Regions from separate parts of the Streptomyces sp. NPDC090025 genome, predicted to be linked through region 1. Evidence: riboswitches for the same ligand, from Rfam matches in the RefSeq annotation. Region 1 holds a riboswitch; each other region holds the start of a gene.
The links. Region 1 has a riboswitch for cobalamin ahead of ACIPXM_RS19245 (CoA-acylating methylmalonate-semialdehyde dehydrogenase). Riboswitches for the same ligand answer to the same signal wherever they lie in the genome.
Positions count from the first base shown of each region.

Region 2: linked by a shared signal. The riboswitch ahead of ACIPXM_RS31115 (prenyltransferase/squalene oxidase repeat-containing protein) and the one ahead of ACIPXM_RS19245 (CoA-acylating methylmalonate-semialdehyde dehydrogenase) in region 1 are both predicted to bind cobalamin.
Region 3: linked by a shared signal. The riboswitch ahead of ACIPXM_RS34730 (cobalamin biosynthesis protein) and the one ahead of ACIPXM_RS19245 (CoA-acylating methylmalonate-semialdehyde dehydrogenase) in region 1 are both predicted to bind cobalamin.
Region 4: linked by a shared signal. The riboswitch ahead of ACIPXM_RS05520 (ribonucleoside-diphosphate reductase subunit alpha) and the one ahead of ACIPXM_RS19245 (CoA-acylating methylmalonate-semialdehyde dehydrogenase) in region 1 are both predicted to bind cobalamin.

Region 1 is NZ_JBIVFL010000007.1:296,983-302,706, forward strand. It holds gene aceA (isocitrate lyase) at 1-73, opposite strand, end outside; gene ACIPXM_RS19240 (short-chain fatty acyl-CoA regulator family protein) at 498-1,910, shown strand; cobalamin riboswitch at 1,976-2,161, shown strand; gene ACIPXM_RS19245 (CoA-acylating methylmalonate-semialdehyde dehydrogenase) at 2,354-3,853, shown strand; gene ACIPXM_RS19250 (acyl-CoA dehydrogenase family protein) at 3,858-5,003, shown strand; gene ACIPXM_RS19255 (enoyl-CoA hydratase/isomerase family protein) at 5,000-5,724, shown strand, end outside.
Region 2 is NZ_JBIVFL010000018.1:75,351-81,074, forward strand. It holds gene cobF (precorrin-6A synthase (deacetylating)) at 1-413, opposite strand, end outside; gene ACIPXM_RS31110 (hypothetical protein) at 581-2,020, opposite strand; cobalamin riboswitch at 2,159-2,236, opposite strand; cobalamin riboswitch at 2,357-2,491, shown strand; gene ACIPXM_RS31115 (prenyltransferase/squalene oxidase repeat-containing protein) at 2,681-5,482, shown strand; gene ACIPXM_RS31120 (hypothetical protein) at 5,479-5,724, shown strand, end outside.
Region 3 is NZ_JBIVFL010000024.1:56,718-62,441, forward strand. It holds gene ACIPXM_RS34720 (anion permease) at 70-1,362, shown strand; gene ACIPXM_RS34725 (hypothetical protein) at 1,379-1,600, shown strand; cobalamin riboswitch at 1,717-1,870, shown strand; gene ACIPXM_RS34730 (cobalamin biosynthesis protein) at 1,902-2,915, shown strand; gene ACIPXM_RS34735 (cobyric acid synthase) at 2,912-4,420, shown strand; gene ACIPXM_RS34740 (putative cobaltochelatase) at 4,515-5,724, shown strand, end outside.
Region 4 is NZ_JBIVFL010000001.1:1,176,937-1,182,660, reverse strand. It holds gene ACIPXM_RS05535 (DUF3311 domain-containing protein) at 138-392, shown strand; gene mctP (monocarboxylate uptake permease MctP) at 389-2,008, shown strand; gene ACIPXM_RS05525 (GNAT family N-acetyltransferase) at 2,191-2,730, shown strand; cobalamin riboswitch at 2,770-2,910, shown strand; gene ACIPXM_RS05520 (ribonucleoside-diphosphate reductase subunit alpha) at 3,052-5,427, shown strand; gene ACIPXM_RS05515 (ribonucleotide-diphosphate reductase subunit beta) at 5,427-5,724, shown strand, end outside.

The DNA.
Region 1 (5,724 bases):
CCCCGCCCGCCGTGTCCGTGGCGCCGGTGGTCGTGCCGGTGGTCGTGCGCGCCGTCGTGTTCGTGTCAGCCATGGCCGTCACCGTCTCCATGAGTCGTCCGTCATGAGTAGCGTGGTCTGCCAAGGTCTCCGTCGGTCGTGACGTGAGCCCGGCACTGTATGGCACTGTGTGCCTATTTCTTGAGGTTGCGGCCGCCGGTCCCTGTCGGGTGGAGGGTGAGCAATCGACGCCGGGCGGTCCGGCGGTTCCGCCGGAATCTCCGACGTCAGGGCGTGAGTCGCGCCCGGTTTCGCCACCTGGACCGCCGGGGTCCGGCGGGCCGCACCACAGACTCTGGCAGCGGCACGCAGTGCCATCAACGGGGGATCCATGCCAAGTTCTGCGAATCTTCCGGCCTCGGATTGCCATGTTTGCGAAGGTCCCGGAGACCCCGATCACGCGTACGCTGAGGCCCGTCGGGACCGAGGGGACCGAGGGAGCGCGAAGGGGAGCCCGGGTGAGCAAGACGTACGCGGGAGCACGGCTGCGGCGGCTGCGCGAGGAGCGCCGGATGAGCCAGGCCGAGCTGGCCCGGGTCCTGGCCATCTCGCCCAGCTATCTGAACCAGATGGAGCACGACTCCCGCCCGCTGACCGTGCCCGTGCTGCTGCGGCTGACGGAGGCGTTCGGCGTCGATCCCGGTTTCTTCTCGGAGCGCGACACCAGCCGTCTGGTCGCCGATCTGCGGGAGGCGCTGGCGGCCGAGGTCGCCGAGGCCCGGGTCTCCCCCACCGATCTGGCCGAGCTCGCCTCCCGGATGCCGGCGGTCGCCGCGGTGCTGCTCGACCTGGGCCGCCGGAGCCAGTTGCTCGCGGAGCGGCTTGCGGACGCGGCCGACGGGCGGGACGGCGGATCCGCCGCGCCGGGCTCGCCGCGCTCGCCGCACGAGGAGATCCGGGAGTTCTTCTACCGGCGGCAGAACTATCTGCACGACACCGACCTGGCCGCCGAGGAGCTGGCCGGGGAGCTCGGGGTCCGGCCCGGCGAGGTGGTCCGGGTGCTGACGCGGCGCCTCGCCGACCGGCACGGGATCCGGGTCGCCGCCGACTCCGACCGGCTGCACCGCTTCGACGCGGCGACCCGGGTGCTGCACCTGTCGGGGCGGCTCCGCCCCGGGCAGCAGGCGTTCCGGATGGCCACCCAGCTGGCGTTCCTGGAACACGCGGACGAGCTGGACCGGCTGGCCGCCGAGGACTTCGCGCCCGGCTCCCCCGCGCACCGGCTCGCCCGGATCGGCATCGCGAACCATTTCGCGGCCGCGCTGATCCTCCCGTACCGCGCCTTCCACACGGCGGCCGAGGAGTTCCGCTACGACATCGAGCGGCTGACCGACCGCTTCGGGATCGGCTACGAGACGGTCTGCCACCGGCTGAGCACCTTGCAGCGGCCCCGGCTGCGCGGTGTGCCGTTCTCGTTCGTCCGGGTGGACCGGGCCGGGAACATGTCGAAGCGGCAGTCCGCCACCGGCTTCCACTTCTCGCGCGCGGGCGGCACCTGTCCGCTCTGGAACGTGTACGAGGCGTTCGCCGCGCCGGGCCGGATCCATGTGCAGGTCGCCGCCATGCCGGACGGGCAGCGGCATCTGTGGACGGCCCGCGCGGTGACCCGGCACCGGGGCGGCTGGGGCGAGCCCGGCAAGACCTTCGCGATCGGGCTCGGGTGCGAGATCCGGCACGCGCACCGGCTCGTCTACTCGGACGGCCTGGACCTGGGCAATGTCTCGGCCGCCACGCCGATCGGCATGGGCTGCCGGCTGTGCGAGCGGCTGGACTGCCCGCAGCGCGCGGTGCCGCCGCTGGGTCGTGAGCTGGCGGTGGACGAGCAGAGCAGCACGTTCATCCCGTATCCGGTGGTGCCCGAGCGGAGTTGAGCCGCGTCCGAAACCGGGGGGCTCGCGCGGCCGGCCGCCGCCGCGCCCTCTGGACTTACTAGGACGTCCAACTATATGTTCGTGGCACTAGGTCCGCGGTGCAGGGAAGCCGGTGTGAATCCGGCACGGTCCCGCCACTGTGACCGGGGAGTGTGCTGCCGTCCACACGCCACTGACGAGGTCTGTCGGGAAGGCGGGCAGCACGCGGTGATCCGGGAGTCAGGATACCGGCCGCGGCTGTTCCGTGTTGTCCACGAGGATGGAGCAGACACGCATGGCACCGGTTTGTCCCCACGACCCTGGTGATCCGGCGGAGCGCGCGCACCACACTTCCGCGCGCTCGTAGTTCCCACGACTCCGCGCCTCGGCGCGCCCCCATCGGGCGCCGCCGTGCGTGCTGCCGTGCCATCCCCCGGATCCAACCTGACGAGAGCAGGCATCCCATGGTCCGTGAACTCACCCATTTCATCGGCGGAAAGCACACCCCCGGCACGTCCGGGCTGTTCGCCGACGTGTACGACCCGAACACCGGCGGCGTCCAGGCCCGGGTGCCGCTCGCCGGGCACGCCGACACCACGGCAGCCATCGCCAACGCCCAGGAAGCACAGGCCGATTGGGGCCAGTGGAACCCGCAGCGCCGGGCCCGGGTGCTGCTGCGGTTCCTCCAGCTCGTCGACGGCGAGCGGGAGGACCTGGCCCGGCTGCTCTCCGCCGAGCACGGCAAGACCGTCGCCGACGCCCATGGCGACCTGCAACGCGGCCTGGAGGTCGTGGAGTTCGCCGCCGGTATCCCGCACCTGATGAAGGGCGAGTTCACCGACAACGCCGGGACCGGCATCGACGTGCACTCGCTGCGCAGCCCGCTCGGCGTGGTCGCGGGCATCACCCCGTTCAACTTCCCCGCCATGATCCCGCTCTGGCAGGCCGGTCCCGCGCTCGCCTGCGGCAACGCGTTCATCCTCAAGCCGTCCGAGCGCGATCCCTCCGTACCCCTGCGGCTCGCGGAGCTGTTCCTGGAGGCCGGGCTGCCGCCGGGCGTCCTGAACGTGGTCAACGGCGGCAAGGAGGCGGTCGACATCCTGCTCACCGATCCCCGGGTGCAGGCCCTCGGCTTCGTCGGGTCCACGCCGATCGCCGCGCACATCTACGCCACCGCCGCCGCGCACGGCAAGCGCGCGCAGTGCTTCGGCGGCGCCAAGAACCACATGATCGTGATGCCCGACGCCGACCTGGACCAGGCGGTGGACGCGCTGATCGGCGCCGGGTACGGCTCGGCGGGCGAGCGCTGCATGGCGGTCTCGGTCGCCGTCCCGGTCGGCGAGGAGACCGCCGACCGGCTCGTCGCGGCCCTCAAGGAGCGGATCGGGACGCTGCGGATCGGCCGGTCCGACGACGCCGGGGCCGACTTCGGCCCGCTGGTCAGCCGTGACGCCCTCGACCGGGTGCGCCGCTATGTCGACGTCGGCGTCACCGAGGGCGCCGAACTCGTCGTCGACGGCCGGGACTTCACCCTCGAAGGGCACGAGGACGGCTTCTTCACCGGCGCCTCGCTGTTCGACCGGGTGTCCCCGCAGATGCGGATCTACCGCGAGGAGATCTTCGGGCCGGTGCTTTCCGTGGTCCGGGCCGCCGACTTCGAGGAGGCGCTGCGGCTGCCGAGCGAGCACCCGTACGGCAACGGGGTGGCGATCTTCACCCGGGACGGCGACACCGCACGGGAGTTCACCCGCCGGGTCAACACCGGCATGGTGGGCGTGAACGTGCCGATCCCGGTGCCCGTGGCGTACCACACCTTCGGCGGCTGGAAGCGGTCCGGCTTCGGCGACCTCAACCAGCACGGGCCCGACTCGATCCGCTTCTACACCCGCACGAAGACCGTCACCTCGCGCTGGCCCTCCGGGGTCAAGGAGGGCGCGACCTTCACCATGCCGACGATGGGGTGACGCCGTGACCAGCACCCTCACCGAGGACCAGCTCGCGCTCGCCGAGGTCACCCTCGACTTCGCCCAGGAGCAGCTGGCCCCGCACGCCGTGGCCTGGGACCAGGACAAGCACTTCCCCGTCGACGTGATCCGGCGGGCCGCCGCGCTCGGTCTTGCCGGGGTGTACGTCGACGAGGAGCACGGCGGCTCCGGGCTCAGCCGCGCCGACGGCGTCCTCGTCTTCGAGACCCTGGCCACCGGCTGCCCGTCCATCGCCGGATATCTGTCGATCCACAACATGGTCGCCTGGATGATCGACCGGTACGGCGACCCCGGGCAGCGCGCCCGCTGGCTGCCCGATCTGTGTTCCGCCACGACGCTCGGCAGCTACTGCCTGACCGAGCCCGGCGCCGGCTCGGACGCGGCCGCGCTGCGCACCCGGGCCGAACGGCAGGGCGACCACTATGTGTTGACCGGGGTGAAGCAGTTCATCTCCGGTGCCGGAGTCTCGGACCGGTACGTGGTCATGGCGCGCACCGGGGCGCCGGGCCCGGGCGGGATCTCCGCGTTCGTCGTGGAGCGCGAGGACCCGGGCGTCTCCTTCGGGCCCAACGAGCGGAAGATGGGGTGGAACGCGCAGCCGACCCGCCAGGTGATCCTGGACGGGGTGCGGATCCCGGCGGACCGGCGGCTCGGGGCCGAGGGCGACGGGTTCCGGATCGCCATGAGCGGTCTCAACGGGGGCCGGCTCGGCATCGCCGCCTGCTCGCTCGGCGGCGCGCAGAGCGCCCTCGACCGTTCGCTGTCCTATCTGGCCGACCGTGAGGCGTTCGGCACGCGGCTGCTCGACGCCCAGGCTCTGCAGTTCCGGCTCGCGGACATGGCCACCGAACTGGCCGCGGCCCGCGCGCTGGTGCGACAGGCGGCCCAGGCCCTGGACGCGGGCGATCCGCTGGCGCCGCGGCTGTGCGCGATGGCCAAGCGGTTCGCCACCGACACCGGGTACGCGGTGGCCGACGCGGCGCTCCAGCTGCACGGCGGCTACGGCTACCTCAGCGAGTACGGCATCGAGAAGATCGTCCGTGACCTGAGAGTGCATCAGATCCTGGAAGGAACCAACGAGATCATGCGGGTGATCGTGGCACGCGGACTCACGGAGACCCTGCGATGACCGACGACGTCCTGTTCCGTACGGAGGGCCGCGCCGGGTATCTCACGCTCAACCGGCCTCGCGCGCTCAACGCCCTGACCCATGGCATGGTGCTGCGGATGACCGAGGCGCTGGACGCCTGGCGGGATGATCCGGCGGTCGAGGTGGTCGTGATCGACGGGGCGGGTGAGCGGGGTCTGTGCGCGGGTGGTGACATCCGCGCGATCCACGCCGACGCGGTGGCGGGCGGTACGGCCTCGGTCGGTTTCTGGCGGGACGAGTACCGGCTGAACGCGCTGATCGCCCGCTATCCGAAGCCGTACGTGGCCCTGATGGACGGCATCGTGATGGGCGGCGGTGTCGGCGTATCGGCGCACGGCAGCGTCCGGATCGTCACCGAACGCTCCAAGGTCGCCATGCCGGAGACCGGCATCGGCTTCGTCCCCGACGTCGGCGGCACCTATCTCCTCGCCCTCGCGCCCGGCGAACTCGGCACCCACCTGGCTCTCACCGGCACGCCCGTCGGCGCCGCCGACGCCCTCCTGGCCGGCCTCGCCGACCACCACGTCCCCGCCGACCGGCTCCCCGCCCTGAAGAGCGAGCTGGCCACCAGGCCCGTGCACGAGGTCCTCGAACGGCATGTGACGGCGGCACCCGGCGGTGAACTGGCCGCCGCCCGCGCATGGATCGACACCTGCTACGCCGCCGACACCGTCGAGGAGATCATCGAACGACTGCTCGC
Region 2 (5,724 bases), on a different contig from region 1:
CCGCGCCGCTCGACGCTCTCCAGGATGGCGAGCGTGCTGTCGTAGAGGGCGGGGTCGCCCCACACCAGGAACGCGCCGGTCTCCCCCGGGGCCAGCTCGGTGGCGATCATGCGGGCGTAGATCTCGGCGCGCCGGGCCCGCCAGTCGTCGACGGCCTCGGTGTACCCGGCGCGGGCGGCCGGGCTCCGGTCGCGCCACGGATCCTCGGCCTCGACCACCCGGTACGGGCGGTCGGCGTGGTGCTCGGCGAGGAGCGCGTGCCGCAGGTCGGTGAGGGAGCTCTTCTCGGGGCCCTTGCCGAGGACGAAGAAGACGTCCGTACGGCGGATCGCCTTCACGGCCGCCAGGGTCAGCTGGTCGGGATCCCCCGCACCGATGCCGATGACGAGGATGCTGCGCGGTGCGGGGGTCATGGTCTCTCTCCTCGTGGTCCGGGGCCGCCGCGGTCCCGGGGCCGGGCCGGGCCGGCCCGGCGGGCCGGGCGCCCACTCAGCGCGCCCGCCCCGCCGACCCGTCACGGCGTCATGCCGTTCGCGGCGTCACACCGTCGGCGGCGCCACGACGTCACATCGTCATGCCGTCACGCGCCCCAGCGCAGCGCGATCGTGTCGCCCACGCCGATGACCTTCTCGCGCGCCGCACCCGCGAACGCCGAACCGTCGACGCTCACCTTCCAGGTGTCCGACCCGCTGTTGGCCTTGCCGTTCAGGTTCGTGACCGCGCCCGTGCCGGAGGACGGCGTCACCGCGGTGACGCAGCCCGCGGGCGCGCCCGCACCGATCGCCGCGTCGAGGACCGCGCCGAGGGTGGTCGTGGTGCCGGTGGGGGTGAAGGAGACGGAGCAGACCTTGAGGTTGCCCGCGCCGTCGTCGACCGTCAGGGCGAGCTTGGTGGCGGTGCCGGCGGTGAAGCCGGACTGGGCGACCCAGCGGGTGGCGCCGGGGGTGACGGGGACGGGCGGGGCGGTGGTGAAGCCGCCGCCCGCGACGGCGCGCAGCGCGTCGATGGAGGAGTAGGCGGACGGGCTGGTGTCGGTCGGCTTGTACTTGAAGCCACCGGCCGGCTTGTACTGGTTGGCGAGCAGGAAGTCCACCGGGGTCTTGCCGCTGACGGTGGTGAACTCGGTGGACTGCGGGTCGAATCCGCAGGCGTTGAGTCCGGCGATGCCCCAGCCGTTGGAGCTGGTGTTGACGCCGTACAGCGAGTTGAAGGCGCCGGTGAGGTCCGCCACCTTGCCCTTCAGGAAGTCCTTGGCCTGCACGACGTCGGTGTCGGTGTTCGGGACGCCCGAGACGCACAGGGCGGCCATCGCGGCGCCGGTCATGTCGATGTCGCTGGCGGAGGCGAGGCCGGTGGGGTTGCCCTCGACCTTCTGGTAGGTCCAGCCGCCGTCGTTGTGCTGGTTGGCGCGGAGCTTGCCGACCATCGCGTCGGTGAGCGCCTGCGGCACCCGGTTGCCGCCCGCCTGGGTCTTGGCGCCGCCGAGGGCGAGGGCCGCGAAGACGGTGCCGTTGAAGTTGCCGGAGGGGCCGAAGTAGCCCGGCTCGGCGGTCTGCCAGTAGCCGTAGATGTTCGCGACCAGGTTGCGCGAGGCGGAGACGCGGGCCGGGTCGATGCCTGCGGCGTACGCGTTGAGGGCGCCGCGCTCGTAGTCGGTGACGACCGGCGAGGCGGACGGCCAGGCCGCCGTCGACAGCAGGTTGCGGTAGACGGTGCGGGCGTTCTTCGTGGTGTCGCCGCCGGGGGCGACGTCGACGACGGCGGTACCGGCGGCGGCGAAGGCACTGAACGCCCACTCGTTGGAGAGGCCCGATCCGGCGTAGGAACCGTCCGCCGCCTGGAGGGTCTTCAGGTAGGCGACGCCGTTGGTCTTCGACGTGGCGATCTGGGCGGGGGTGGAGGTCGCGAAGGCGGGCAGGACGGAGAGCGCGAACGCGCCGAACGCGGCGGGCGCCACGAGCGCGAGACGGCGGGCCGTACGGGACGGGCGGGCCGGACGGGCCGTGCGGGGAAGGGACATGGACCTGCTCCTGAAGTCGGCGGACGCCGACCTCCGGCCGGATCGCGGACCAGGCGCCACTGCGGCGACGGGACGGCCGGGCCAGGGGCCGCCATCCGAATTCGCGTGGTACGGCTCTCTGTTGCTTCCGTGCCGTCAGGGCATTCGGGCTCGCCACGGACCACTGGTCCGTGCCACACCGCTGCGCGTCAGCCCCGGGATCTCACCGGGTTCCCCCCTCTGGCGATTCGGGACGCTACCCCAGCGCGGCACGGACCGCCACCGAACGGCCACCGACGGGACCGGGTCACCGGGCACCGTGAACCCGCAGGTGAGGGGGTGGTCTTGACGCCCGGGGCGAATCCGTGTTCCATTCCCGCTGATAAGCACTCAGTCCCAGGGGAATCCGGTCCGAAACCGGAGCTGACCCGCAACCGTAGGCCCGGCACCGCCGGGCGAGCCGGAGCACCTGGGGCTCGGGAAAGTGATCCATCGAGCACAGATCGCCGTCGCGGACTACGGCGTGGCCGTCCCCGTCCCACGGCGTCTCCCCCGGCGTCGCCGCTCCCGGGACGCGTCGCCGCGTTCCCTCCCGTACGGCAGAGACGAGGGGCCGTGCACAGCGGACAGGCGACGCAGCGAGGGCGACGGACGAGAGCGCCCGGGCGTCTCGTCGCCGGGTTGACGGCCGCACTCCTGGCCGTCGGCACCGGCGTGAGCTTCCTCACCACGGCCCCGGCCGCGCAGGCCGATCCGATCGGGCGGTGCACGGCCACCACCGGGGCGATTGTCGCCGTCGACTTCGGTCCGTTCGGCGGCAAGGTCGAGCGGGGCTGCGACGCGACCCCCACCACCGGCTACGAGCTGCTGTGGACGGGCGGCTTCACCACCACCGGTACCGTGCACGACGGCCCCGCCTTCATCTGCCGGATCGGCACCGGCGGCTTCGCGGGCGGCACCCAGTACCCGACCCGGGCCGCCGAGGCGTGCCAGGTCACTCCGCCGGCCAGTGCCTACTGGTCGTACTGGACGGCCGCGCCGGGCCAGAAGAAGTGGAAGTACAGCAACTACGGTGCGATGTCCCGCATGTTGAAGCCCGGCGACGTGGACGCCTGGGTGTTCGGCGCGACCGACATCGGCGGCACCAAGGGCGGCCCGAGCTTCTCCCCCGACGACGTCAGGGCCGGTGCGGTGACGCCCGCGCCCGACCCGTCGGTGCCGCCGGTCCCGCAGGTGCCGGCCGGGCAGGTCGACCTGCCCGCGGCGACCCGCTGGCTCACCGGACGGCTGAAGGACGGCGAGCGGGTCGTCGACGAGATCGACGCCGAGCTGAGCTACCAGGCGACGGTCGAGGACGCCCTCGCGCTGGCCGCCCAGGACCCGAAGAGCGCCGCCGCCGCCAAGGTCGCGGGCGTCCTCGCCCGCCCCGAGCACACCGACGCGTACGCCTACCCCGCCGACGCGGGCAAGGGGCCGAACTCGACGGCCGCGGCCCGGCTCGCGCTGGTCGCCGAGGCGACCGGTGGCGACCCGCGATCGTTCGGCGGCCGCAACCTCCTCGACGACCTCGTCAAGAACGTCTGCGTCACCGGCAGGACCGAGGAGAACCCGAACTGCTCCGCGCCGGGCGACTTCCCGGTCAGCGGCCGCGCCGCGGGCAAGAACGAGGGCCAGGCGCTCGCCGTCATCGCGCTCACCGGCGCCGGGGTCAAGGTGCCCGCCGAGGCGGTGACCCGGCTCACCGAGTTCCAGTGCGACGACGGTGGCTTCACCAGCATGCTCATCGCGCCGGGCCAGTCCTGCGAGAGCGAGGCCGGGGCCACCGGACTGGCCGTGATGGCGCTGCTGCGCGCCGGCGGCCACCCGCAGGCCGTCAAGGACGGGCGCGACTACCTGCGCAAGGCCCAGTCGGACATGGCGACCGGCGGCCTGCCCGCCGTGTACTACTCCATGTCGAGCAGCCCGTACGCGACCGGTCTGGCCGCGCAGGCGCTGCGCGCGCTCGGTGACACGGCCCAGGCCGACGCCGCCGTCTCCTGGCTGTCGAAGCAGCAACTCGCGGGCGGCGGCTTCGCGTTCGAGGAGGAGGACCCGGTCGCGCGGATCATGTCGACCGGTCCCGCGGTGATCGCCGGTGCCAGGACCGATCTGCTGCGCCTCACGGCCGAGAAGCAGACCCCGCCGACGTTCCCGACCCCGACGCCCACCCCGACGACCGGCACGCCGAAGCCGACGAAGCCGACCACGCCGCGGCCGACCTGGCCCGCCCCGGTCATGCCCGCCGGTCCCGCCCCCGACCTGGCCAAGGCCACCGCGTACCTGACCGGCCCGAGCCGGCTCCTCCAGGGCCACTACTACGCCGCCGACCCCACCGGCCGGGCCGACTTCGGCCTGACCATCGACCTGGCGTACGCGCTGGCCGCGACCGGCACCGACGACGCGACGCTGCGCGGTGTCGTCGACTTCCTCGACGAGCGGGGCAAGGACGGCGTCGGGCGGACCGTCAACGACTACACCGGGGTGGGCACCGCGCACCCGGTGGGCGGCGCGATCGGCAAGACCGCGCTGGCCGCTCAGGCCGTCGGCCGTGACCCGCGCGCCTTCGGCGGGCAGGACCTGATCGGTGCGCTCGCCGCCGAGACCTGCGCCGCGAAGACCCCGGACACCGGCCGCCCGTGCGCCGCGAGCGGCGCGTACACCAACGCCAGTTCCGTCTTCGACCAGTCGCTCGGGGTGATCGCCCAGCTGCGCGCGGGCGAGTCCACCGCGGCCGCCGGACCCGTCGCGTACCTGAAGAGCCTGCAGCGCTCCTCGGGTGCCTGGGGCAGCATGCTGGTGGTGCCGAGCGGCGACGAGGTGGACTCCACCGCGATGGCCGCGATGGCCGTGGACCTGCTGCCGGACACCGCTTCGCAGGCCGCCGTCGACAAGGCGCTGCGCTGGCTGGCCGGCCGGCAGTACGCGGACGGCGGCTTCCCCGGCGCCTCCGGCAACTCGGTGAACTCCACCGCGCTCGCCATCCAGGGCCTGGCCCTCGACGCCCCGAAGTACCAGAAGCAGATCGCGAAGGCGCGGGCGTTCCTGCGGGAGCGGCAGAACACCGACGGCGGCTTCGACACCGCCAAGGGCGACACCCAGGGCTCGGACGTCCGGGCCTCCACGCAGGCCCTCGGCGGCACCGACGGCGTGTCCTTCGCCCATCTCGACCGTGACCTCAGCGGTACGGCGCCGAGGCCGACGCCCAGCGGTACGGCGAGCCCGTCCGCGTCCGCCCCGGTGATCGTCACGCCCGGCGAGGACGGCGGCGCGGACGGCGGTCCCGGCTCGGGCTCCGGCTCGGGCGGCAGCGGTGGCGGTGGCGGTCTGGCCGCCACCGGTACCCAGGTGGGCGCGCTGGCCGCGGCGGCCGCGGTCCTGGTGGGCGGTGGCTGGGCGGTCGTCCGCGGGTCCCGCCGCCGGCGCGCGGGCGGGACGGCCCGATGAGCGGCCGGATCGCGGGCGCCCTCGCCCGTACGGCAGCCGCCCTCGGGCTCACGGTGGCGGCCCTTGCCGCCACCGCGGCCCCGGCCGGTGCGGCGCCGCAGCCGATGGGGCGGTGCACCACCACCTCGGGGGTCGTCCTCGCGGTCGACTTCAGCTCCTGGGGCGGGCCGGTCTACCGGTCCTGCGGCACCACGCCGACGACCGGGTACGAGCTGCTCAACCAGGGCGGCTGGCGGACCACC
Region 3 (5,724 bases), on a different contig from region 1:
GTTCATCTTCCGTTCACCCAGGTTGCCTACGTTCAACGCGCCACTGACGTCAAACGATTGCCTGGGTAAATGGAACACATCACGCTGCTGCTCGCGATTGTGGTCGTGACAGCTCTCGTGTTCGATTTCACGAACGGTTTCCACGACACCGCCAACGCGATGGCGACGACCATCTCGACCGGTGCTCTCAAGCCCAAGACGGCGGTGGCCATGTCCGCCGTGCTCAACCTCGTCGGCGCGTTCCTCTCCGTGGAGGTCGCCAAGACGATCTCCGGCGGCATCATCAACGAAGAGGGCATCCGCACCGAGGTGATCTTCGCGGCGCTTGTCGGCGCCATCCTCTGGAATCTGCTGACCTGGCTGCTCGGCCTCCCGTCGAGCTCCTCCCACGCACTCTTCGGCGGTCTGATCGGCGCCGCGGTGATGTCGGCCGGCTGGTCCGCCGTCAACGGCCCGACCATCGTCACCAAGGTCCTCATCCCGGCCGTCGCCGCGCCGATCGTCGCCGGTCTTGCCGCCATGGCGGCGACCAAGCTGACGTACAAGATCAAGGCCAACCCCGAGGCCAGGGCGACCGCCAAGGGCTTCCGGGCCGGGCAGATCGCCTCCGCCGGTCTGGTCTCGCTCGCCCACGGCACCAACGACGCCCAGAAGACGATGGGCATCATCACCCTCGCGCTGGTCACCCAGGGCGTCGTCGCGCCCGGCGCGAACCCCCCGCTCTGGGTCATCGTCTCGGCCGGTGTGGCCATCGCGCTCGGCACCTACCTCGGCGGCTGGCGCATCATCCGCACCATGGGCAAGGGCCTCACCGACCTCCAGCCGCAGCAGGGCTTCGCCGCCCAGACCAGTGCCGCCACGGTCATCCTGGCCTCCTCGCACCTCGGCTTCTCGCTCTCCACCACCCAGTCCTGCTCGGGTGCCGTGATGGGCGCCGGGCTCGGCCGCAAGGGCGGTGTGGTCCGCTGGTCCACCGCCACCCGGATGTTCGTCGCCTGGGGCCTCACCCTCCCGGCCGCCGGTCTGGTCGGCGCCGCCGCCGAGTTCCTGACCAAGCAGGGCACCTGGGGCATCGTCGCCGTCGCGATCCTGCTCGTCGCCGGTTCCGGCGTCATCTGGTCGCTGTCCCGCCGCAAGCCGGTGGACCAGCACAACGTCACCGCCGACGACCTCGACCACCCGGGCGCCCCGGCCCCGGCCGCCGAGCCCGCGGGCGTCGTGACCACCGCCATCGCGGCCGTCACCCCGCCGCCCCCGGCCGGCACCTTCGCCGCGGTCACCGGCCAGGACCTGCGGACCACCATCCCCACCCCGAACCCCGCGGACCCCGCCGCTCCCCCGGCCCCCGCCGCCGCGGTCTGAGGAACTGGAACCACACATGAAGATCGACTGGGCAGCTCTCGGCTCCGTCTTCGGAGTCAGCCTCGTGGCGACCGTCGCCCTCGTGGGCCTGTTCACCCTGGGCATCGTCGGCCTCGCCAAGCAGGAGGAGGCCGCCGCGAGCGGCGGCTCCGCCGCACTGGCCCGCACCGGCGCCTACGTCTGCTTCGCGCTCTGCGCGGCGGCCGTGTCGTACGGCATCTATCTGATCGTCGCCTGATCACCCTAGGCGCACGCACACCACGGCGGACGGCCGGCACCCCACGGTGCCCGCCGTCCGCCGTGTCTGTGGCGCTCCGCACAGCGACTCCTCGCAGGTCAAGGGTGAGTTGACGGCTGTTCGCACAGCGTGGTGGACTGCCGGGGCCATTTACGGCGGCATGAAGAGGAAGTCCGGTGCGATTCCGGCGCGGTCCCGCCACTGTGACCGGCCTCGGGGACACCCCTGGCGCCGGGAGTCAGGAACTCTGCCGCCGGTCACGTCGAGCCAGGGCGCGGACCCTGAGTGAGGACACTGCGCCATGCCCGGCCGCGGCCCCAGACCCGCCTCCGCCTCCGCCAGCACCCTCTTCGCGTACGGAGCGGCCGCCGGTCTCGCCGTCGACCGGCTGATCGGCGATCCGCGCCGCGGCCACCCCGTCGCCGCCTTCGGCCGGGCCGCGAACGCCGTCGAACGCCGACTGCACCGCGACCACCGCGGCTGGGGCGCCCTGCACACCGCCGTCTGCGCCGGATCCGCCGTGGCCCTCGGCGCGCTCGCCGCCCGGACCGCGCGCGGCAGCCGTGCCGCCACTGTCGCCGTGACCGCCGCCGCCGTCTGGGCCGTGGTCGGCGGCACCACCCTCGGCCGGGAGGCCCGCGCCATCGGCGGGGCGCTCGCCGCAGGCGACGAGGAGGTGGCCCGGGAGCGCATCCCGCACCTGTGCGGCCGTGACCCGCAGGCCCTGGACGGCCCCGCGATGGCCCGCGCCGTCGTCGAGTCGGTCGCCGAGAACACCTCCGACGCGGTCGTCGGCGCCCTCGTCTGGGGCGCCGTCGCCGGAGTGCCCGGGCTGCTCGGCTTCCGCGCCGTCAACACCCTGGACGCCATGGTCGGCCACCGCTCACCGCGCCATCTGCGCTTCGGCTGGGCCTCCGCCCGGCTCGACGACCTGGTCGGCGCGCCCGGCGCCCGGCTCACCGCCGTGCTCGCCGCGGTCGCGGGCGACGACCCGCGCGGCGCGCTGCGCGCCTGGCGCACCGACGCCGCCCGGCACCCCAGCCCCAACGCGGGCCCGGTGGAGGCCGCGTTCGCCGGGGCGCTCGGAGTACGGCTCGGGGGCACCCTCGCGTACGGCGGCCGGGTCGAGCACCGGCCGGTCCTGAACGGCCGCGGCCGGGCCGTCGAGGTGGCCGACATCGAGCGGGCGGTCCGGCTGTCCCGCCGGGTGACCTGGCTGACCCTGGCCGTCTGCGTGGGCGGCCGGACCCTGATGAGCACGGCACACAAGCTCACGGCACACAAGCGCACGGCGCGGAAGCGGAGGACGACGTGAGGGGTGGCGGACTGCTCGTCGCCGGGACGACCTCGGACGCGGGCAAGAGCGTGGTCACCGCCGGGATCTGCCGGTGGCTGGTCCGGCAGGGCGTCAAGGTCGCCCCGTTCAAGGGACAGAACATGTCCCTCAACTCCTTCGTCACCCACGAGGGTGCCGAGATCGGCCGCGCCCAGGCCATGCAGGCGCAGGCCGCCCGGGTCGAGCCGACCGCGCTGATGAACCCGGTGCTGCTCAAGCCGGGCAGCGACCGCTCGAGCCAGGTCGTCCTGATGGGCCGGCCGATCGGCGAGATGAGCGCCCGCGGCTACCACGGGAACCGGCAGCAGGAGCTGTTCGAGCCGGTGATGAGCTGCCTGGAGGAGCTGCGCAGCACGTACGACGCGGTGATCTGCGAGGGCGCGGGCAGCCCCGCCGAGATCAATCTGCGGCGCACCGACATCGTCAACATGGGGATCGCACGGGCCGCGCGGCTGCCCGTCGTGGTGGTCGGCGACATCGACAGGGGCGGGGTCTTCGCGCAGTTCTTCGGCACCACGGCGCTGCTCGCGCCGGAGGACCAGGAGCTGGTCGCGGGCTATCTCGTCAACAAGTTCCGCGGTGACGTGACGCTGCTCGAACCGGGCCTCGGCATGCTGCTCGGGCTGACCGGGCGGCGCACCTTCGGGGTGCTGCCGTACGCCCACGGGCTCGGCATCGACGAGGAGGACGGCCTGCGGGTGTCGCTGCGGGGCGCGGTGCGCGAGTCGGTGGTGGCGCCGCCGGTCGGCGCGGACGTGCTGCGGGTCGCGGTCTGCGCGGTGCCGCTGATGTCGAACTTCACCGACGTGGACGCGCTGGCCGCCGAGCCGGGCGTGATCGTCCGCTTCGTCGACCGGCCCGAGGAGCTGGCCGACGCCGACCTGGCGGTGGTGCCCGGCACCCGGGGCACGGTCAAGGCCCTGGCCTGGCTGCGCGAGCGGGGCCTGGCCGACGCGCTGGTCCGGCGGGCCGCCGAGGGCCGCCCGGTGCTCGGGATCTGCGGCGGGTTCCAGGCGCTCGGCGAACACATCGAGGACGAGATCGAGTCGAAGGCGGGCGCCGTCGACGGGCTCGGACTGCTGCCCGTACGGGTCAGGTTCGCGGCCGGGAAGACGCTTGCCCGGCCGGTCGGCGAGGCGCTCGGCGAGCGGGTCGAGGGGTACGAGATCCACCACGGCGTCGCCGACGTGCGGGGCGGCGAGCCGTTCCTGGACGGCTGCCGGGTGGGCGCGGTGTGGGGCACCCACTGGCACGGCTCGCTGGAGAGCGACGGATTCCGGCGGGCGTTCCTGCGCGAGGTGGCGGCGGCGGCCGGACGGCGGTTCGTCCCGGCGCCCGACACCTCGTTCGGCGCGCTGCGCGAGGAGCAGCTCGACCGGCTCGGCGATCTGATCGAGGAGCACGCCGACACCGACGCGCTGTGGAAGCTGATCGAGCAGGGCCCGCCGCCGGGGCTGCCGTTCGTGCCACCGGGCGCGCCGTGAGCGCCCCGCCCGGGCCCGCCCCGGGAACCCTTGAGACAACCTCCGTACCGACTTCCGTACCGACTTCCGTACCGACCGAAGGAGCGAGCACCCGATGAGCACCCGCTTTCCGTTCACGGCCGTCGTGGGCATGGACGATCTGCGGCTCGCGCTGCTGCTGAACGCGGTCAGTCCGGCCGTCGGCGGCGTCCTGGTGCGCGGCGAGAAGGGCACCGCGAAGTCGACGGCCGTACGGGCGCTCGCCGAGCTGCTGCCCGAGGTCGCGGTCGTCGCGGGCTGCCGCTTCTCCTGCGACCCGGCGGCCCAGGACCCGGGCTGCCCGGACGGGCCGCATGCGCACGGCCCTGGGGAGGGCAGGCCCGCGCGGATGGTCGAGCTGCCGGTCGGCGCCTCCGAGGACCGGCTGGTCGGCGCGCTCGACATCGAGAAGGCGCTGGCCGACGGCGTGAAGGCGTTCGAGCCGGGGCTGCTCGCCGACGCGCACCGGGGCATCCTCTACGTCGACGAGGTCAACCTGCTCCACGACCACCTGATCGACCTGCTGCTCGACGCCGCCGCGATGGGTTCGTCGTACGTCGAGCGCGAGGGCGTCTCGGTGCGGCACGCGGCCCGGTTCCTGCTGGTCGGCACCATGAACCCGGAGGAGGGCGAGCTGCGGCCGCAGCTGCTCGACCGGTTCGGGCTCACCGTGGAGGTCGCGGCCTCCCGGGTGCCCGAGCAGCGGGTGGAAGTGGTGCGGCGGCGGCTCGCGTTCGAGGACGACCCGGCCGGGTTCGCCGCGCGCTGGGCCGACGAGGAGCGGGCGCTGCGCGAACGGGTCGTGGCGGCGCGGGAGTTGCTGCCGAAGGTGACGCTCGGGGACGCCGTGCTGCTGCAGATCGCGGCGACCTGCGCCGCGTTCGAGGTGGACGGCATGCGCGCCGACATCGTGATGGCCAGGACCGCGACGGCGCTCGCCGCGTGGGCCGGGCGGACCGAGGTGACCTCGGACGACGTCCGGCAGGCCGCGCTGCTCGCGCTGCCGCACCGGCGCCGCCGCAACCCCTTCGACGCGCCGGGCCTCGACGAGGACAAGCTGGACGAGACCCTGGAGCGGTTCAAGGGCGAGGACCCGGCGCCGGACGACGACCCGGAGCCGGACGGCCCTGGCGACGGCGGCCCGGACGGCGGTCCCGGCGGGGGCGTCCCGCCGCAGCCGGAAGGACCCGCGCAGGAGTCGGCCGAGACCCCGCAGGACGTACCGCAGGAGACGCCCGCCCCGGAGAACGCCCCCGAGCCCGCCCCCCGGCAGGGCTCCGCCGGTG
Region 4 (5,724 bases), on a different contig from region 1:
CCGGCGGCTTCCGACGCCCCTGACCTGCCCCGACTGACACACTCGTATCCGTTATACGGACAGGGGTTCCTAACGGCGAGACCGTCGCCTACATTTCCTCGGCATTACGAGGTGATCAGCGAGGGGACGGTCTCACCATGTCAGAAGCCGCACAAGGGAAACAACCGGTCATCACACCGGTCAGAGTGGTGATCGCGGTCTGCCTCGCGGCGCCGTTCGTCGCGATGCTCTGGGTCGGCTCGTACGCGAAGGTCGAACCCACCTTCATCGGGGTGCCGTTCTTCTACTGGTACCAGATGCTGTGGGTGGTCATCTCCACCGCGCTCACCATGCTCGCCTACACGCTGTGGAAGCGTGACCAGCGCGCCCGCAAGGGGGGTGCGGCCCGATGAACGACGGCGTGAACGGTGTGGCGCTCGGCGTCTTCGTCTTCTTCTTCCTGGCCGTCACGGTCATGGGCTTCCTGGCCGCGCGCTGGCGCAAGGCCGAGAACGAGCACAGCCTCGACGAATGGGGCCTGGGCGGCCGCTCGTTCGGCACCTGGGTCACCTGGTTCCTGCTCGGCGGCGACCTCTACACCGCGTACACCTTCGTCGCCGTCCCCGCGGCGATCTACGCGGCGGGCGCGGCCGGCTTCTTCGCCGTGCCGTACACGATCCTGGTCTACCCGCTGATCTTCACCTTCCTGCCCCGCCTGTGGTCGGTGTCGCACAAGCACGGCTACGTCACCACCTCGGACTTCGTCCGGGGCCGGTTCGGGTCCAAGGGCCTGTCCCTCGCGGTCGCCGTCACCGGCATCCTCGCCACCATGCCGTACATCGCGCTCCAGCTGGTCGGCATCCAGGCCGTCCTGGACGTGATGGGCGTCGGCGGCGGCGAGGACACCAACTGGTTCGTCAAGGACCTGCCGCTGCTCATCGCGTTCGGCGTGCTCGCCGCGTACACGTACTCCTCGGGTCTGCGCGCCCCGGCGCTCATCGCCTTCGTCAAGGACACCCTGATCTACATCGTCATCGCGGTGGCGATCATCTACATCCCGATCAAGCTGGGCGGCTTCGACGAGATCTTCGCCAAGGCGGGCGAGGCGTACGCGACGGTCAACCCGGCCACCGGCAAGCCCAAGGGCGCCCTGGTGCCCGGCGAGGCGGGCCAGTGGACGTACGCGACGCTGGCGCTCGGCTCGGCGCTCGCGCTGTTCATGTACCCGCACTCGATCACCGCGACGCTCTCCTCCCGGAGCCGTGAGGTGATCCGCCGCAACACCACGATCCTGCCGCTGTACTCGCTGATGCTGGGCCTGCTCGCGCTGCTCGGCTTCATGGCCATCGCGGCCGGCGTCAAGGTCACCAACGGCCAGCTCGCCATCCCGCAGCTGTTCGAGAACATGTTCCCCGACTGGTTCGCGGGCGTGGCCTTCGCCGCCATCGGCATCGGCGCCCTGGTCCCGGCCGCGATCATGTCGATCGCCGCGGCCAACCTGTTCACCCGCAACATCTACAAGGACTTCATCAGGCCGGACGCGACCCCGGCGCAGGAGACCAAGGTCTCCAAGCTGGTGTCGCTCCTGGTGAAGGTCGGCGCCCTGGTCTTCGTCCTCACCATGGACAAGACCGTCGCCATCAACTTCCAGCTGCTCGGCGGCATCTGGATCCTGCAGACCTTCCCGGCCCTGGTCGGCGGTCTGTTCACCCGCTGGATGCACCGCTGGGCGCTGCTCGCGGGCTGGGCGGTCGGCATGGTGTACGGCACGGCCGCGGCGTACGGCGTGGCGAGCCCGACCCAGAAGCACTTCGGCGGCTCCTCCGCCGAGATCCCGGGCATCGGCGAGATCGGCTACATCGGCCTCACCGCGTTCGTCCTGAACGTCGTGGTCACCGTCGTCCTCACCTTCGTCCTGCGGGCCCTCAAGGCCCCGGAGGGCGTCGACGAGACCTCGCCGTCGGACTACACGGCGGACGCGGGCGACGCGGGCGTCACCGACCTGCCGAAGGTCGGCGCCGGGCACTGAGCCACGGCGCGCCGCACGGCCCAGGCCGCCGGGACCCCGCCAGGGGCCCGGCGGCCTTGTGCTGCGGGCGTACGGACCGCCGTGGACGTACGGACCGCCGTGGACGTACGGAGTGTTGCGGGCGTGCGAAGTCCGGCGGGAGCCGGGCGCGCGGTGCGGCGCGGGCGCGGCAGACTGCGGGCATGGACTTCACGATCAGAGCGGTACGGCCGGAGGAGTACGACACCCTCGGTGAGCTCACCGTCCGGGCCTATGTCGACGACGGGCACCTGGCCGCGGACGACGGCTATCTGGTCCACCTGCGCGACGTGGCCGCCCGGGCCGAGGTGGCCGAGGTGCTGGTGGCGGTGGAAGAAGGGGCGGTGTCCGAGGAGGACGAGAACGGGGCCGGGGCCGGGACCGTCCTGGGCGGCGTGACCTTCGTCGCGGCCCCCGGTCTGCTCGGCGAGCGGGCCCGGGCGGGCGAGGCCGAGATCCGGATGCTGGCGGTCGGGCACGCGGCCCGCGGCAGGGGCGCGGGCGAGGCGCTGGTGCGGGCCTGTGTGGAGCGCGCGCGGGCCGTCCCGGGGTGTTCCGCGATCGTCCTTTCCACCCAGCCGGGGATGCGCGGCGCGCACCGGATCTACGAGCGGCTCGGCTTCCGGCGCACGCCGGAGCGGGACTGGTCGCCGGTACCCGAGCGGCCTTCCTTCGTGCTGATGTGCTACGCCCTGGAGTTGTAGCGGGACTCGCGACACACAACATGTGGGGGGTGCCGCGATGGGCGCCCCCCACATGTATGCTCGTCCTCGCTGTCGTCGCAGGGGAATCCGGTGGAAATCCGGAACTGTCCCGCAACGGTGCACTTCGTGCGCTTTCGCACGGAGAGAGTCCGAAGACCTGCCGACAGCGCGCCCGGTCCTTCCGTTCCGGGTGCCACAGACGTCCGGGCCTCGCGGAGTGGGCCGGTGGACGCGGCGCAGCCCTGCCGGTTTCCGGTGGTGGCCGCCCGCCCTCCACCGCCCTTCCTCCTGGCCCCGAGCCGAGCGAGGGAGAGCCCCCACGTGACCATCGCGCCCGCCGATCCGGCCGCAGCGATCGAGAACGACGGACCCGGGACCGCGCTGCTGCGCACCCTGACCGATCTCACCGCCGATCTCCCGGACACCGACCCCGGCCGGGTCGCCGCCGCCGCCCTGCGCGGCCGCCACGCCGGCTCGGACGCGGCGGAGCTGCGCGAGCTGGCCACCGAGGCGGCCGCCGGTCTGATCGCCGAGGACCCGGCCTACTCCCGGCTCGCCGCCCGGCTGCTCACCCGCACCATCGCCGACGAGGCGGCGGGCCAGGGCGCGGTCTGCTTCTCCGCCTCCGTCGCCGTCGGTCACCGCGAGGGCCTGATCGCCGACCGCACCGCCGACTTCGTGGCGCTGCACGCCGACCGGCTGGACGCGACGATCGACCCGGCGGGCGACGACCGCTTCGGCTACTTCGGTCTGCGCACCCTCTACTCGCGCTACCTGCTGCGCCACCCGATCACCCGCAAGGTCATCGAGACCCCGCAGCACTTCATGCTCCGGGTCGCCGCGGGTCTCGCCGAGGACGACTCGGCGCGCGCCCTCGACGAGGTGTCGGCGCTGTACGGGCTGATGAGCCGGCTGGACTACCTGCCGTCCTCCCCCACCCTGTTCAACTCGGGCACCCGCCACCCGCAGATGTCCTCCTGCTACCTCCTGGACTCCCCGCAGGACGAGCTGGACTCGATCTACGACCGCTACCACCAGGTGGCCCGGCTCTCCAAGCACGCGGGCGGCATCGGCCTCGCCTACTCCCGCATCCGCGCCCGCGGTTCGCTGATCCGCGGCACCAACGGGCACTCCAACGGCATCGTGCCGTTCCTGAAGACCCTGGACGCCTCGGTCGCCGCCGTGAACCAGGGCGGCCGCCGCAAGGGCGCCGCCGCGGTCTACCTGGAGACCTGGCACGCGGACATCGAGGAGTTCCTGGAGCTCCGCGACAACACCGGCGAGGACGCCCGCCGCACCCACAACCTGAACCTGGCGCACTGGATCCCGGACGAGTTCATGCGCCGGGTGAACGCGGACGCCGACTGGTCGCTGTTCTCCCCGTCGGACGTGCCCGAGCTGGTCGACCTGTACGGCGCCGAGTTCGACGCCGCGTACGTCAAGGCCGAGGCGGCGGGCCTGGCCCGCAAGACCATGCCGGCCCGTGACCTGTACGGCCGGATGATGCGTACCCTCGCCCAGACCGGCAACGGCTGGATGACGTTCAAGGACGCCTCCAACCGGACCGCGAACCAGACCGCCGAGCCCGGCTCGGTCGTGCACTCCTCGAACCTGTGCACCGAGATCATCGAGGTCACGGACGACGGCGAGACGGCCGTCTGCAACCTCGGCTCGGTCAACCTCGGCGCCTTCGTGCTGGCCGGCACCGGCGAGCTCGACTGGGAGCGGCTGGACGAGACCGTCCGTACCGCCGTCACCTTCCTCGACCGGGTCGTCGACATCAACTTCTACCCGACCGAGCAGGCCGGGCGCTCCAACTCCCGCTGGCGGCCGGTGGGTCTGGGCGCGATGGGCCTCCAGGACGTCTTCTTCCAGCTGAAGCTGCCGTTCGACTCGCCCGAGGCGCAGGCGCTGTCCACCCGGATCGCCGAGCGGATCATGCTGGCGGCGTACGAGGCGTCCGCCGACCTCGCCGAGCGCTCCGGCCCGCTGCCCGCCTGGGACAAGACCCGCACCGCGCGCGGCGTGCTGCACCCCGACCACTACGACGTGGCGCTGAACTGGCCGGAGCGCTGGGCCGCGCTGCGCGAGCGGATCGCCGCCGTCGGCATGCGCAACAGCCTGCTGCTCGCCATCGCGCCGACCGCGACGATCGCCTCGATCGCGGGCGTGTACGAGTGCATCGAGCCGCAGGTCTCCAACCTGTTCAAGCGCGAGACGCTGTCCGGTGAGTTCCTCCAGGTCAACTCGTACCTGGTGGCGGAGCTCAAGCGGCTCGGCGTGTGGGACGCGCAGACCCGGGAGGCGCTGCGCGACGCCAACGGCTCGGTCGCGGGCTTCGGCTGGGTGCCGGCCGAGGTGCGCGAGCTGTACCGGACGGCGTGGGAGATCCCGCAGCGCGGTCTGATCGACATGGCGGCGGCCCGTACCCCGTTCCTCGACCAGTCGCAGTCCCTGAACCTGTTCATGGAGACGCCGACCATCGGCAAGCTGTCGTCGATGTACGCGTACGCCTGGAAGCAGGGTCTGAAGACGACGTACTACCTGCGCTCCCGTCCGGCGACCCGGATCGCCCGCGCCGCCCAGGCGTCGGCCGTCGCCGCCCCCGCCCCCATCCCCGTACAGCAGGCAGCGTCCGACGCCGACGCGCTCGCCTGCTCCCTTGAGAACCCCGAGTCCTGCGAGGCATGCCAGTAATGAGCTCCACCGACAAGAACCTCCTGGACCCGGGCTTCGAGCTCACGCTCCGCCCGATGCGCTACCCGGACTTCTACGAGCGCTACCGGGACGCGATCAAGAACACCTGGACCGTGGAGGAGGTCGACCTCCACTCGGACGTGGCCGACCTCGCCAAGCTGACTCCGGGCGAGCAGCACATGATCGGGCGGCTCGTCGCGTTCTTCGCGACCGGCGACTCGATCGTGGCGAACAACCTGGTGCTCACCCTCTACAAGCACATCAACTCCCCGGAGGCGCGCCTGTACCTGTCGCGCC